DNA from 2 places in the Rahnella aceris genome. Region 1 is predicted to be linked to the other one. Evidence: predicted binding sites of a transcription regulator. Region 1 holds the regulator's gene; the other holds the start of a gene.
What was found. Region 1 encodes Fur, which represses iron uptake genes when iron is present. Its sites were predicted from a motif close to ATAATAATGAGAACNACTATCAA; they were not measured.
Positions count from the first base shown of each region.

Region 2: GW591_RS16015 (TonB-dependent receptor domain-containing protein) is a predicted target of Fur. The motif match lies at 4,435-4,457, and genes of this name have one in related genera.

Region 1 covers NZ_JAADJV010000001.1:2,341,901-2,349,679, reverse strand. The annotation lists gene nagE (N-acetylglucosamine-specific PTS transporter subunit IIBC) at 1-1,648, shown strand, start outside; gene glnS (glutamine--tRNA ligase) at 1,841-3,511, shown strand; gene chiP (chitoporin ChiP) at 3,990-5,360, shown strand; gene chiQ (ChiQ/YbfN family lipoprotein) at 5,374-5,709, shown strand; gene fur (ferric iron uptake transcriptional regulator) at 5,838-6,293, opposite strand; gene fldA (flavodoxin FldA) at 6,606-7,133, opposite strand; gene GW591_RS10715 (methyl-accepting chemotaxis protein) at 7,555-7,779, shown strand, end outside.
Region 2 covers NZ_JAADJV010000003.1:110,794-118,572, reverse strand. The annotation lists gene GW591_RS16055 (molybdopterin-dependent oxidoreductase) at 1-169, shown strand, start outside; gene GW591_RS16050 (pentapeptide MXKDX repeat protein) at 221-487, shown strand; gene GW591_RS16045 (hypothetical protein) at 589-978, opposite strand; gene GW591_RS16040 (ParD-like family protein) at 1,138-1,392, shown strand; gene map (type I methionyl aminopeptidase) at 1,430-2,185, shown strand; gene GW591_RS16030 (PadR family transcriptional regulator) at 2,241-2,723, opposite strand; gene GW591_RS16025 (siderophore-interacting protein) at 2,726-3,538, opposite strand; gene GW591_RS16020 (TetR/AcrR family transcriptional regulator) at 3,677-4,288, opposite strand; gene GW591_RS16015 (TonB-dependent receptor domain-containing protein) at 4,676-7,048, shown strand; gene GW591_RS16010 (DUF3313 domain-containing protein) at 7,256-7,779, shown strand, end outside.

The DNA.
Region 1 (7,779 bases):
TTCTGCTGAGTTGTACAACCGTTTCAGCCACGTCGAGTTGCCGAAAGCGCTGTCATTCTTCAGTGGTCGTCGTCTGGTTCCGATCCTGACTTCTTTCCTGATGATCATCGTTGCCTTCATCCTGATGTATGTATGGCCTCTGATTTTCAACGGTCTGGTGACCTTCGGTGAGCATATCCAGCAACTGGGTTCTGCCGGTGCCGGTATCTATGCCTTCTTCAACCGTTTACTGATCCCGGTCGGTCTGCATCATGCACTGAACTCCGTGTTCTGGTTTGATGTTGCAGGTATTAACGATATCCCTAACTTCCTCGGTGGTCAGGAATCTATCCAGTCAGGTAAAGCGGTGGTGGGTATCACCGGTCGTTATCAGGCAGGTTTCTTCCCGATCATGATGTTTGGTCTTCCGGGCGCGGCACTGGCGATTTACCACTGCGCACGTCCTGAAAACAAAGCAAAAGTTGCTGGTATCATGCTGGCTGCTGCTTTCGCTTCCTTCTTTACCGGTATCACCGAACCGCTGGAATTCTCCTTCATGTTCGTTGCGCCGGTGTTGTATGTGATTCACGCCGTACTGACCGGGATTTCGGTCTTCATCGCAGCAAGCATGCACTGGATTGCCGGTTTCGGCTTCAGCGCAGGTTTGGTGGATATGGTGCTGTCTTCCCGTAACCCGCTGGCGACTCACTGGTACATGCTGATCCCTCAGGGTCTGGTGTTCTTCGTGATTTACTATGTGGTGTTCCGTTTCACCATCCAGAAATTCAACCTGCTGACCCCGGGACGTGAACTGGCAGTGGCCGGTGACGAAGCGGACGGTTACGACGTTGATGTGGAATCTGCTGGCAACAAAGGTGACGAAACCGTTGCTCTGGCACGTCGTTATATCAGTGCCATCGGCGGTTCAGAAAACCTGACCGGCATTGATGCCTGTATCACCCGTCTGCGCCTGAACGTGAAAGACTCCGCACTGGTCAACGACGGACTGGCGAAACGTCTGGGCGCTTCAGGAGTTATCCGTCTGAATAAACAAAGCGTGCAGGTGATTGTCGGTACCCGTGCCGAAATCATTGCCGGTGCGATGCGTACCGCACTGAATGCAGGCCCGATTGCTGCGGCTACCGTGACTCCGGCTGCGCCACTGTCTGAAATCAAACCTCAGGCAGTGCCAAACAGCGTGAAAACGGTAGTGGAAACCTTAGTGTCTCCGGTTACCGGTGACATTGTGGCGCTGGATCAGGTGCCTGATGAAGCCTTTGCCAGCAAAGCGGTGGGTGATGGTGTTGCCATCCGTCCTACCGATAAAATCGTTGTGTCGCCGGCTGCGGGCACGGTGGTGAAAATCTTCAATACCAATCATGCGTTCTGCCTGGAAACGATTTCCGGTGCTGAAATCGTGGTGCATATGGGGATTGATACTGTTGCACTGAACGGCCAGGGCTTTACCCGCCTGGTTGAAGAAGGGGCAACAGTCACTGCCGGTCAGCCTGTACTGGAACTGGATCTGGATTATCTGAATGCCAATGCGCGCTCAATGATCAGCCCGGTAGTCGTCAGCAATATTGATGATTATACCGGTGTGACGTCACTGGCCAGCGGTTCAGTGGTTGCCGGTCAAACGAAACTGTTCGATATCCAGGGCAAATAACCCTGCGGATGATGTAACAGGTCGACGTAGTGACAGCGGGAAGAGAGCGATCTCTTCCCGTTTTTTATTGTCTGAGGACAGAGGCACCAGAGATAACCACGATTTAATGCAACTAACGGTTGTTTCCCGGCGTGGCTTGTTGGAACATAAGCGGTTATCCGTAGAGTCAATGTTGCGTAGAGGAATTGCACAATGAGTGAGGCTGAAGCCCGCCCAACAAATTTTATCCGTCAGATTATTGATGAAGATCTGGCGACCGGGAAGCACAATACCGTTCACACCCGTTTCCCACCTGAGCCTAATGGTTATCTGCACATCGGTCATGCGAAATCTATCTGCCTGAATTTCGGCATCGCGCAAGACTATCAGGGCCAGTGTAATCTGCGTTTTGACGATACCAACCCGGCAAAAGAAGACATCGAATTCGTTGAGTCAATCAAACGCGACGTTCAGTGGTTAGGTTTCGACTGGAGCGGCGATATTCATTACTCCTCGGACTATTTTGATCAACTGCATGCTTATGCGCTTGAACTGATCAACAAAGGTCTGGCGTATGTTGATGAACTGTCTCCTGACCAGATCCGTGAATATCGCGGCTCCCTGACGTCGCCGGGTAAAAACAGCCCGTACCGCGATCGCACCGTGGAAGAGAACATTGCGTTATTTGAAAAAATGCGTAACGGTGAGTTCGCCGAAGGCGCTGCGTGTCTGCGTGCAAAAATCGATATGGCCTCGCCATTCTTTGTCATGCGTGATCCGGTTCTGTACCGTATTAAATTCGCAGAACATCACCAGACCGGTAAAAAATGGTGCATCTATCCGATGTACGATTTCACCCACTGCATTTCCGATGCGCTGGAAGGGATCACCCATTCGCTGTGTACGCTGGAATTCCAGGATAACCGTCGTCTGTACGACTGGGTTCTGGATAATATTTCTATTCCATGTCACCCGCGTCAGTACGAATTCTCCCGTCTGAATCTCGAATACTCCATCATGTCCAAGCGCAAGCTGAACCTGCTGGTGACCGAGAAGATTGTTGAAGGCTGGGATGACCCGCGCATGCCGACCGTTTCAGGTCTGCGTCGCCGGGGCTATACCGCGGCGTCTATCCGTGAATTCTGCCGTCGTATCGGCGTTACCAAGCAGGATAACAACGTTGAAATGATGGCGCTGGAATCTTGCATCCGTGACGATCTCAACGAGAACGCACCGCGCGCCATGGCGGTTATCAATCCGGTTAAAGTGATCATTGAAAACTTTACCGGTGATGATGTGCAGATGGTGAAGATGCCGAATCATCCGGGCAAACCGGAAATGGGCACCCGCGAAGTGCCGTTTACCCGTGAGATTTACATCGATCAGGCTGATTTCCGCGAAGAAGCCAACAAGCAGTACAAACGTCTGGTGTTGGGCAAAGAAGTGCGCCTGCGTAATGCGTATGTGATCAAAGCAGAACGTATCGAGAAAGACGAGGAAGGAAATATCACCACTATCTTCTGTTCTTACGATATCGACACGCTGAGCAAAGATCCTGCCGATGGCCGCAAGGTGAAAGGCGTGATCCACTGGGTGTCCGCGTCTGAAGGCAAACCGGCTGAGTTCCGCCTGTATGACCGTCTGTTCAGCGTCGCAAACCCGGGCCAGGCGGAAGACTTCCTGACCACCATCAACCCGGATTCCCTGGTGATTTCCCACGGTTTCGTGGAGCCATCACTGGTGGCTGCACAGGCTGAAATCAGCCTGCAGTTTGAGCGTGAAGGTTACTTCTGTGCCGACAACCGCTACTCAAGTGCTGAACATCTGGTGTTTAACCGTACCGTTGGCCTGCGTGATACCTGGGAAAGCAAACCCGTCGCGTAAGTCCTCAGTATGAGGTAACAAAAACGCAGTTCAGGCTGCGTTTTTTTTCGCCTGTTATTCTTGTCAGAGATGCCTTTTGTTTTTCGTCGCGAATTAATGTATTTCCTATGCTTACTTTTAAAACGTTGTGCCACAGCCGTTCATATTGCTGAAACGTTTAAACTGTAAGATGATTTTGTTTAATCGTATGTTTTAATTATATATTATTATAGTCCATTGCTTTAATCCTTTCCTGCATACCTCTGTAATGCTTTTTCATCTTTATGTGCACTTTGTCATATTTCGATAATTAATGATTAATTACTCATTGATAATTCGCGTCGCGAAAAATACTCTTGATGTTGATTTAACCGGTTACGCCTCTGGCGACCGCTTTTTATACCCGTTTGGGTTTTGCTCGTTTTTTTAGTCAACATGAGGAATCTCTATGCACAAGCGCCGTAACAGGGGCAGGGGATCGGCTTACCTGAAACCTGCCATGTATTCTCTCGCCGGCACCTTACTGGGTGGCGGAATGATGTTTTCACAAGAGACCAAAGCAGCCGGTTTTATTGATGATTCCACACTGACCGGCGGTGTGTACTACTGGCAGCGTGAACGTGACCGCAAGGACATGGATCCGGCGAGTGACCACTACAAAGACTATACAACCAACCTTTCGCATTCTACCGCTAACCTGAACCTCGATTTTTCTTCCGGCTATGCCTGGGACATGTTTGGTATTGATATCGCAGCCTTTACGGCGATTGAAATGGCTGAGAGCAGCGAGAGCGGCCATCCCAACGAAATCGCCTTTTCCAACAGCAACCGCGCCTACGACGAAGATTACTCCGGGGATAAAAGTGGGGTCAGTCTTTATAAGGCAGCCGGTAAATTCAAATACGGCGGATTCTGGGGGCACGCAGGGTATATTCAGCCTACCGGACAGACGCTGATCGCACCGCACTGGAGCTTTATGCCGGGTACGTATCGCGGTGCGGAAGCCGGTTATAAACACGATTTCGGTGACCCGGGTGAACTGAGTTTCTCCTATATGTGGGCTGATGAATATAAATCGCCGTGGCATCTGGAAATGGATGATTTCCGCCAGAATGACAAGAAAACCGGCGTTTCTTATATTCATTCGCTCGGTGCGAAATATGATTTTAAAAATGACTTCGTACTGGAAGGCGCATTTGGCCAGGCTGAAAGTTATGTCGATCAGTACTTTGCTAAGGCCTCGTACAAAATGGATCTGCTGGGCAATCCGCTGACCACCAGCTATCAGTTCTATGGTGCAGAAGACCGCATCAGTGACAAGAATGATCCGAACAGTCTGTATGACGGTCTGGCATGGTTGCAGGCACTGACCTTTGGCTATACCACCGGGCAGTTTAACTGGCGTCTGGAAGGGACGATGGTGAAAGCGGAAGGGAATCAGGGCTACTTCCTGCAGCGCATGACCCCGACTTATTCTTCCTCAAACGGCCGTCTTGATGTGTGGTGGGACAACCGCTCGGACTTCAACGCCAACGGTGAAAAAGCAGTATATGCAGGCGTATTGTATGATCTGGCGAAATGGGATTTACCGGGCTTCGCGGTCGGTGGTTCGTACGTCTATGCCTGGGATGCCAAACCGAGCACCAACGCCGCTTATGACCAGAGCCAGCGTCTGAAAGAAAGCGCATGGAGCCTGGATGCGCTGTACACCATTCAGGAAGGGCGCGCCAAAGGGACGTTGTTCAAACTGCATTACACCCAGTACGACAACCATTCGGATATTCCGAGCTGGGGCGGCGGTTACGGCAACATTTTCCAGGATGAAAAAGACGTGAAATTCATCGTTATCGCTCCATTTACTATTTTCTGAGGTCGCTATGTCGATGAATAAAGTACTGATGATCATGGTTTCGGCTGTTTTGCTGGCCGGTTGTGCACCCACCGCCGATCAGGCACAAATATCCCAAACGCGGGAAGATTACCGTGCCTGTATCAATACGTCAGAAGGCAATCCGGACAAACTGGCATCCTGCGAGGTGTTACTGAATAAACTGAAACAGGAAAAAGCCCACCAGCAATTTGCGGAACAAGAAACGGTACGTGTGTTGGATTACCAGCGATGTCTGACGGCGCGTAAAACTGGCGACGGTCAGGCATATGCTGCTGATTGCGGGAAAATCTGGCAGGAAATAAAAACGAACAATTCACCTAAGTCGTGAATCTCAGCAGCGAAACATACCCCGGCTTGCCGGGGTTTTTTATGCCTGCTATCCGGGCTCAATCTGCGTCGATATCAGACATAAAAAAACCGCTTTTCAGCGGTTAATTTAGTCAAAGCCTGTGCAGATTACTGCGCAGGTTTATCGTTGTGCAAAGAGTCATCTTCGCGGCAATCGCCTGCTTCACAGTGACCGTACAAATACAGGCTGTGGTTGGTGAGCTTGATACCGTGTTTCTTAGCAATCTCACGCTGACGACCTTCAATATATTCGTCACGGAATTCGATCACACGACCGCAATCCAGACAGATCAGGTGGTCATGGTGATGTTGCTGGGTCAGTTCGAATACGGACTTGCCGCCTTCGAAGTTATGACGGGTGACAATACCGGCGTCGTCAAACTGGTTCAGAACGCGGTAAACCGTCGCCAGGCCAATTTCTTCACCCATATCAATCAGTTGCTTGTAAAGATCTTCCGCACTAACGTGATGACCTTCCGGCGCTTGCAGCACTTCCAGGATTTTGAGGCGCGGAAGCGTGACTTTTAAGCCGGCTTTCTTCAGTGCGGTGTTGTTGTCAGTCATGCGGATTCAGTCCTGTTACTATGTGCTAATCAAGTTGAGGCATGCAGCCTGTGGCATCGGCGGCACAAAATTATTCGTTTAGTCTCTTCGTTTAACGCAATGTGCCAATTCTCGTCAACGACAGCCTGTTAATAAAGATCACAAATTGCCGGTCACATTTGGAATGCAACGACTTGATCAATAGAAAAAACAGAGGAACTCAGTGTACCTTGATACGACCGAAAGTTACAATTTTGTAGCAGTTAAATTGTTAATTTCAGTAATAGTTTGGCCCTTCAATTGTAGAATAAATCCTCAGGGCCAACAGGGTTTTTAGCCAATAATTTCAGAAAGGCTAAGTTCTTCTGTGATCTGTTTCACCCAGGCATCAACACGTTCGCTGGTCAGTTCGGGCTGACGATCTTCGTCAATTGCCAGTCCTATGAAGTGCTTATCATCCGCCAGGCCTTTAGATGCTTCAAAGTGGTAACCTTCGGTAGGCCAATGTCCGACAATCACTGCGCCGCGTGGCTCAATGATATCGCGCACGGTGCCCAGCGCATCGCAGAAATATTCGGCGTAGTCTTCCTGGTCACCGCAACCAAACAGTGCCACCAGCTTACCTTCGAAATCTATCTCTTCCAGCGTTGGGAAAAAGTCGTCCCAGTCACACTGCGCTTCACCGTAATACCAGGTTGGAATGCCGATAAGCAAAATATCGAATTTTTCCAGATCCTCTTTGCTGCTCTTCGCAATGTCATGCACCTCTGCAACATCTTTACCCAATTGCTTCTGGATCATTTTTGCGATGTTTTCGGTGTTACCTGTATCGGATCCAAAGAAGATACCTACAACGGCCATAAGATTACCTAACCTCTTGTTCTCAATGAAGTGCTCTGCAACGCAGGCAATAATAATGCAGATGATAGCAAACTCGTGCGGCGGAGAATATGCTTCTGCTCGCCTTCTTAACTGGGAAATAAGTTTATCGGGCAATATTTTTATGTGTTATCGCCTTTGTGTGCTTTCACCTGCGGCGAATTAACCTCAGGGTTAATGAGGTCAAAAGCAAGTTTGAGAAATAAGTTGTCACAATACTAAATTTCGAGAACATTCCGCCGATAGATGATTCGGGAGCAATCTCAACATAATAAAGAAATCGATGCCCGGAGAGGTGTTCAAACATGTCCTGGGGCACTTGCCTGCTGGTTACCTGTCTTGATTCTCCGCATCCCCGTCAATCCTCAGGCCAGAAACAGACATGTTTCGAGAGAGGCATATCGTGCAGTTTTTAAAAAATATCACCATCAGGGCCGCTTTATTAACCATTCTTGGCATCTTTTGCGTCATGTGGGCAGGTGTTTCCCTTTACACCGTCACCTCACTGGACACACTGACCCAAAATACCAAAAATAGTACCGAGCTGGTCAACAATATGGCGCTGATCAATAAAGGAAATGATCAGTATTTTCGTACCGTGACGCGCCTGAGCCGCGCCGTGGCACAG
Region 2 (7,779 bases), on a different contig from region 1:
CTATGACGGCCAGATTTTGCCGCGACAATACGGCTTCCCGATGAAGCTGAGGATGCCGACCAAACTCGGCTACAAGAATCCGAAACACATCGAAGTGATTGAAATTACCAATAAATTTACCGGTGGCTACTGGGAAGATCAGGGCTACAACTGGTTCGGCGGAAGCTGAACACTCTCCACAACACCCTTTGTACATCAAACCTATAGAGAAGGATTTACCATGAAAAAGTTAACCATAATGATGATGTCTGCTTGCCTGATGATGGGCGCAGTGAGCACCACCTATGCCGCTGACGCAATGGCGAAGAAAGACACCATGGGCCATATGTCAAAAGACTGCATGAAAAAAGACAGCATGAGCAAAGACACTATGGCGAAAGACAGTATGGGCAAAGACTGCATGTCGAAAGATCACATGAAGAAAGACAGCATGTCGAAAGATTCCATGTCCAAAGACGCGATGAAAAAAGAGTCCTCGGGCCAGTAAGCGCCACTAAACCCGGCCATATAGCGAAAACGCCTCCGTCTGTTCAGCGGAGGCGTTTTACTTTCTGTTAAGAGCCAATACCCCGCCCCCTTAACACTTAATTATTTTGTGGCACTGGACGCCAGGCGAATCTGAATATCATTGTCGAGATTATTCACCCAATGGTTGTAACTGCGGTGAATCTCGCCTTTCCCGGCCAGCAGATTGGTGCTGCCGACATAATTAATGGTGTAGCCGCGGGTGTCATAGGTAATACGGATATCTGCTTTGTGTTCACGGTTATTCAGATGACCGTTAATCACGCCCGGTGCGCCATCCGTCATTATCCAGCCACGTTTTTGCCCTGCGTCGATAATAGCGGTTCTGATCTGACTTTCTGAATTATGGGTTGCCAGCGTGGTATGCGGCGTCGTTACCGGCTCGGTACGCGCGCAGCCAGAAAGCGCCATGACACAGACAAGGCCGATAAGTAACTTACTTGTAGATTTCATGTGAACCTTTTGGATTTAAAATTTGGGATAAGAGCTTGAAAAATCAACACAATATACGCCATTTTCCGAAAGGTGTCATGAAACACGCTGGTTGAGTTTCGTTTTCGCTTTGCGTAGTATATAAAACATATATGATTCGTATACTACCGAGGCAAGCCCATGGGTATCATTAAGATTTCAGAACTGATGCACGAGAATTTGCGTATTGCCAGCATGGCTTATACGCGTTCGATGAACGCACAGGCCGAGCACTGGATGAAGATTGGCATGCTGATGGAAACCCATCCTGATATGACGCACAGCCAGATTTCGCAATTGCTGGTGCAGTGCAGCATGGAATCTGAAGAAAACACCGGAAGTATCCGCACGCTGTTAAACGTGGGTGGCACACACAGGAAGGCAAGCAATGAATAATGGTTTAGACAGCAGGTATTTCGTCAACAATAACCGCATGGTCAAAACGCCGGAAGGCATCGATAAAGCCCGTATCGCCGGTAAACTGGCGGCGCGCGTGTTGCATATGATCACGCCGTACGTAGTGCCAGGCGTTACGACCAACGAACTGGACCGCATCTGCCACGATTTTATCGTCAACGAATTGCAGGCGATCCCGGCCAATATCGGTTATCACGGCTATCAGAAAACCACCTGCACCTCCGTCAACCACGTGATTTGTCACGGCATTCCTTCCGATAAGGCGCTGAAAAAAGGCGATATTGTTAACATCGACGTGGCGCTGATCAAAGACGGCTGGTACGGCGATACCAGCCGTATGTATTACGCCGGTGAACCCGGCATTATGGCGCGCCGTCTGGTGGATACCACCTATGAAGCAATGATGGCCGGTATTGCAGTGGTACGTCCCGGCGCAACGCTCGGCGACGTCGGCTTTGCGATTGCTGCGGTGGCGAAACGCGAAGGGTTTTCCATTGTGGAAGAGTATTGCGGCCACGGCATCGGCATGGGTTATCACGAAGATCCGCAGGTGCTGCATTATGGCGAGCAAGGTCACGGGCTGGTATTGCAGGAAGGCATGTTATTTACCATCGAACCGATGCTCAATGCCGGTAAAAAACAAAACAAAGTCCTGCCCGATGGCTGGACCGTGGTGACTAAAGATCATTCGTTGTCCGCACAATGGGAACATATGATTGCGGTGACGAAAGATGGTTATGAAATACTGACCCCGTGGCCGGAAGATAAGTGACAATACCGGGACAGTAAAGCCTCCATCCGGAGGCTTTTTGCTTTCTGAGGTACGGCTAACTGCGCTCGATTTCTTTTGTCGCCCGGTCTAACGCATCGGTGATTTTATACAGTGTCTCCTGTCCGATGGGGCCTTTCGCCAGCCGCAGGTTCAGCGCCATGCGGATATTGTTTATCGCGCGCTGCATTTCAGGAATGCTGCGATTGTTGGATAAAATCGCCAGCGAATGCAGTTTTTCCGTCACTGAGCCGAGCAGTTCTCCCTGTTCAGCCAGCGATTGCGAACCTTCCGGTGTAATCGCATATTGCTTCTTACCGCCCTCTTCCTGGCTGGCCGAAATCAACCCCTGTTCTTCTAAAAAGGTCAGGTTCGGATAAATGATACTGGCGCTCGGCGTGTATTCACCTTTGGATAATTCTTCGATGGCCTTGATCAGCTCATAACCGTGGGCGGGACGCCGCTGCAAAAAATGCAGCATCAGCAGGCGGATATCCCCCGTTTCGAACATTCTTTCGCGGCGGTGTTTATGATTCATCATCGTTATTTATTATGCCAATAGGCCACACAACGCACCAGGTTCGCATCCAATCCACGGGTTTCCACGAAATAATCATTCAGCCCTTTGGCGAATTTCCCTTCACCGGTGACCCAGATGTAGTAATCGCTTTCCGGCAGCGGCAGGCTTTTCAGTTTTTTAACCGCCGCGTCATCTTCCTGATAACCGTTGTGCTCATCGCTGACAATCCATTCGATGTTGAAGTCTTGTTCATCATCTAAATAGCTGACGCAACTCACGTCTTTCACTTTCACCAGCACGGTGATTTTGGCGTCAGACGCCGCCTGTTTCAGCTCACGCAGACGGCGTTTCACCGCCGGAAGACCGGTTTCATCGCAGACATACAACTGCCATTTATAGGTGGTCGGGATGATCAGTGAACCACGTGGCCCGCCGATGATCAGTTTATCGCCCGGCTTCGCATCAGCCGCCCATTCGCTGGCGACACCCCCGTCGTGAATATAGAAATCCAGCGTCAGTTCGTTGGTCTGTGCATCGTAATGCAGCGGCGTGTATTCGCGGTTCAGCGGACGCGGCCCTTCGCCCCACACAATCCCTTCTTCGGTTGCAGCGGGTGGTGTAATGGCATCCCCCGGATTCGCCGGGAAAAACAGTTTGATGTGGTCATCGAAGCCGCGTGACGTAAACCCGGTCAGCTCGTCGCCGTTTAATACAATGCGTTTAAAACAGCCGGAAATCGTTTCACTGCTTTTTACCGTGATATGACGGAAAACCAGTTCGTTTTTGACCCGGACCGGCAGGTTTGCGGCAGGGGTTTCAGTGCGATGTTGTGCCATCACGTTCTCTCTTTTGCGATAAGGTTTGCTGAAAGATATATCTTAGTCATGTTTTCCGCAATCCCGGAAAGTGTAAGGAAAAACAAAAAAGCCATCGCGGTGGATGGCTTCGGATTGCAGTGGCCGGAGGAAGAATGGCTAGCGCACGGCGCCGTACAGGAACATCTCGACGGCGTTTTTCACCAGTTGCTTGATCTCGATGACGTCCAGTGGCGCAGGGTCGCTCTGGTACAAACGCATATTGGTTTGCGCCGTCACCAGCGCCAGAAACTGGCGCGCGCGCAAATCGGCATCAGCATTGCCGAGTTGCCCTTTTTGCATCGCCAGCGCTAAAAATGCCGCCAGTGATTCGATGGCTTCACCCGGACCGGCATCGTGAAACAACATACCGATGTCAGAACGCCCGGCTTCGGCAATCACCATCCGGTATACCGCCAGCGCGGTACCGTCGTTGGTCAGCACCAGCAACATTCTTTCACCAAAACGGGTCAGCACCGTTTCCAGCGGCAGATCAGGCAAGGGGGCGGAAAGCCCGTCAACGGCATCGGAAAGATGCCCGGTGGCGTAGGCTTTAACCACCGCCACCAGCAGCGATTCTTTGGAGGGAAAGTAATTGTAAAGTGTGGCTTTTGATCCGCCAAGCCGCCGGGCAAGCTCATTCATCGAAGCACGCTCGTAGCCGCACTCCTGAAATAATTCCGCCGCGGCATCCACAATGGCATCCCTTCTGGCCTCGGTACGTACCTTCATTTTCGCTCCTTAACTGTACGGTACAGTTTCTATTTATACCCACTCTAACCATGCCTTTCCGGCTTGTAAAGCCGCGCCCCCCTGGCCCGTTTCGAAAGACGAATTGCAAAGATTTCGTTAAGAACTACATTTTTTTTATCATTTTGTTGATAACAATTATCAGTATCATTATCATTCTCACGAAGCCGAAATGGGTGCGGATGTTAAATAAACCCATATTTTATAAGGACAATGGCCTTTTCACGGAAGAATTGCATGCAGATGACCAGCGCGTCTGATTTGTCGAAAGGCAGTAAATGCGAGCAGAACTTAAAAAAATTAGTCCAGGACTTATAACAAATGTTCAAATCCTTTACACAGCAGGGTTTGGTGAAAAACGTCATTTTCATGGGGACGATTCTCACCACCACCTTTAACGTAAATGCAGCGGAAGCCGTTAAAGACAATACCGATCTCACAGCAAGCAATACGCAATCTTCTGAAGCCATCAAAAAAAAACCGGCGGTGCGTACCGCGCAGGATCTGGCGCAGAACAATGAAGAAGTCATGACTGTCACCGAAACGATGCCGGATAAAAAACCAGGCTCGAAAACCACCATCACGGCGGCAGAAATGCAGCGAAAAGGCGGTAATGATTTCGGCACTATCATGCGTTATGAGCCGCTGATCACCGCGACCGGCGCGAGTGGCGGCTCCGGCAATGGCAAAAGCGGCTTCGACCGCAGCGGTTATACCGGCTATAACATCCGTGGCCTGGAAAGCAACCGCGTCGGTATTGACGTCGACGGTATTCCGCAGCCAAACGCTACCGGGCGCAGCTACGTCAGCCGTGCGGGCCTGAATACCTTTGGTATTGGCCGCGATTACATCGACCCGTATATTTACGGTCAGGTGGATATTGAATCCGGCGCCACATCAGCCGATCGCGCCAACACCTCCATCGGCGGTGCCGTTTCCTTCCTGCCAAAATCTGCCGACGATTACCTGCGTCCGGGCAAGGAAGTCTATTTCGGTTACCAGTCTGATTATGATTCTTCGGATCGTTCCTGGCACAACGGCATCACCGCTGCCGCCGGTGACGAAACCCTGCGGGGCCTGATCGCCATCAGCCGCCGCGACGGCCAGGAAACCAGCAACAACAGCGATACGCTCGATGCGTATCCGGCCAACTGGCACTCTGACGCCATTATGACGTCGGTCATCTGGCAGCCGAATGATGCGCATAAAATCACCGGCACCCTCGATTACTACGAGAAAGTGAACCACACCCATTACGATACCTGGAACAATGCTGGCAGCGCGATTCTGGGTACCGCACAACAGCAAAGTAACACCCGCCGCTGGGGCGCGAGCCTGAAAGATGAATGGACGCCATTCAACGATTACGTGGATGCCATCGTCTCGAAAGTGTATTACCAGTACACTCAGGCACACGACAACACCTATCTGCCAAACGAAAGTAAGCAGATGATGAACGTCTACTCAAACTATGACGTGAACACTTACGGCGCGGAGACCAGCTGGCTAAAAACGCTGGGTCGCCATGAGCTGAGTGCCGGTATCAACGGCCGCGTGTCCAACACTGAACGTCCATTCCGCGAAAGCCCGGATCAAAGTGCTTTCACGACTATCATGCAGCCGGAAGCTAACAGCCGGACGTATATCCTCGGCGGCTTCCTGCAAGACACCATTAAGTTTGACCTCGACGGCCATAACTTCTCTGTGGTGCCTGCGGTGCGTGTCGCGTATCAGAATACCAAGGCAGAAAACCTGTCAGACTTGTCCAACAGCATTGTTTCTGAAGATCAGGTTTCCACCCTGTACGGTAAAGCCAACTCCGATACACAGGCCCTGCCATCACTGGCCTTCACCTATGACATCACCCCTAAGCTGATGACTTACCTGCAGTACCAGCGCGGTGCCCAGTTCCCGGATGCCAGCCAGCTTTACGGATCCTGGAACCTCGGTTCTAACTACGCAGGCCGTGGTCAGTACGCGCTGATCGGTAACACTAATCTGAAAACCGAAACCAGCAATAACTTTGAATGGGGCATGAAAGGCGAAGCCACGGAAGGCGTGACCTTCAAGACTTCTCTCTTCTATAACACCTACAAAAACTTCATTGCTAACACCCGTTACACCCGCGCGGGCAGCCCGGGTATGTTCACCAATGTGCCCTCCAATATTTATACGATTTATCAGGCAGAAAACCGCGATGAAGCCTTTATCTACGGTGGCGATCTGAGTACCAAAATTAACTACGGTACCTGGTTCAGCAGCGTTGATGGCCTGAGCACCACCTTCGCACTGGGTTATGCCAAGGGTGAATCGAAATCCAGCTACGATGGCGACAAATATGTTGACCTCGACAGCGTGCCGCCAATGAAGTTTGTGGCTGGCGTGGCATGGGATGCGCCATCCGGCATCTACGGCACCGCCCTGACCGCCACCTTCGTGAAAGGTAAAAAAGCCGAAGCGACCAGCCGCCAGAGCTACACCAATGCCGGGACGCCAATCACGGGTTCCACCACCGAATACATGAATGTGCCGGGCTACGGTATGGTGGATGCAACGGCCTACTGGAAAGTCGCGAAGAACGTGAAACTCAGCGGTGGCGTTTATAACATCACCGACCGCAAATACTGGGATTATCTGAGCAGCCGCACCCTGACCGAAACCACCAATCAGGATGAGTACAACAAAGCGCTGGCTGTGATGCCGGGTCGCAGCTTCCAGTTGGGCGTGAACGTCGATTTCTAACCGATAACGCCCGAACGGACAACATCAAAGGCGTCATGTGCAAACATGACGCCTTTTTTACGCCTTGTGACCTTCTCCTCAAAACTAAACCCACCTGTACATTTTCTTGACATGGGAATTTTATTACTCCATAAATGAACCGTACCGTACGGTTTTGAAATAAACCGAAACCGACGTCCCGCGACGATTCTTAAAAAGGTAGGAAAAATGTCTGCATCCGTTCACGGCTATTCTCTGGCGGCTTTGATTTCTTTGGGTTTTCTCACCGGGTGCGCGAGTACCCAGCCTGTGCCCTACACCGGGGTCACCTCTTCTCCACAAATGAAACCTGATACCCAGGACGATTCAGGCCATATCGCATACAGCTACAACACCCCGACGGACTGGAATAAATACAGCCGCGCGATCCTCGATCCGGTGGTGATTTATCAGGGCAAGGATGCCCAGTTTGATGACGTCACGGCGGAGCAAAAACAGCAACTGGCGGCGTACATGCAGCAGCAGTTCGGCAAAAGTGTCGGCGGGCGTTTCCCGCTGACGAACGCTATTACCCCAGGCACCTTACGTATCCGGCTGACGCTCACCGGCGCGCAAACCACCACCGCGTTTCTGGGCACGTTCACCCGCTTTGATCTGATGGGCGGGCCGTACAACATCGTGCAGTCAGTGCGCGGCAAACAGGGTTCATTCACCGGCTCCGTGAGTTATGCGGTGGAAATTTATGACGCCCC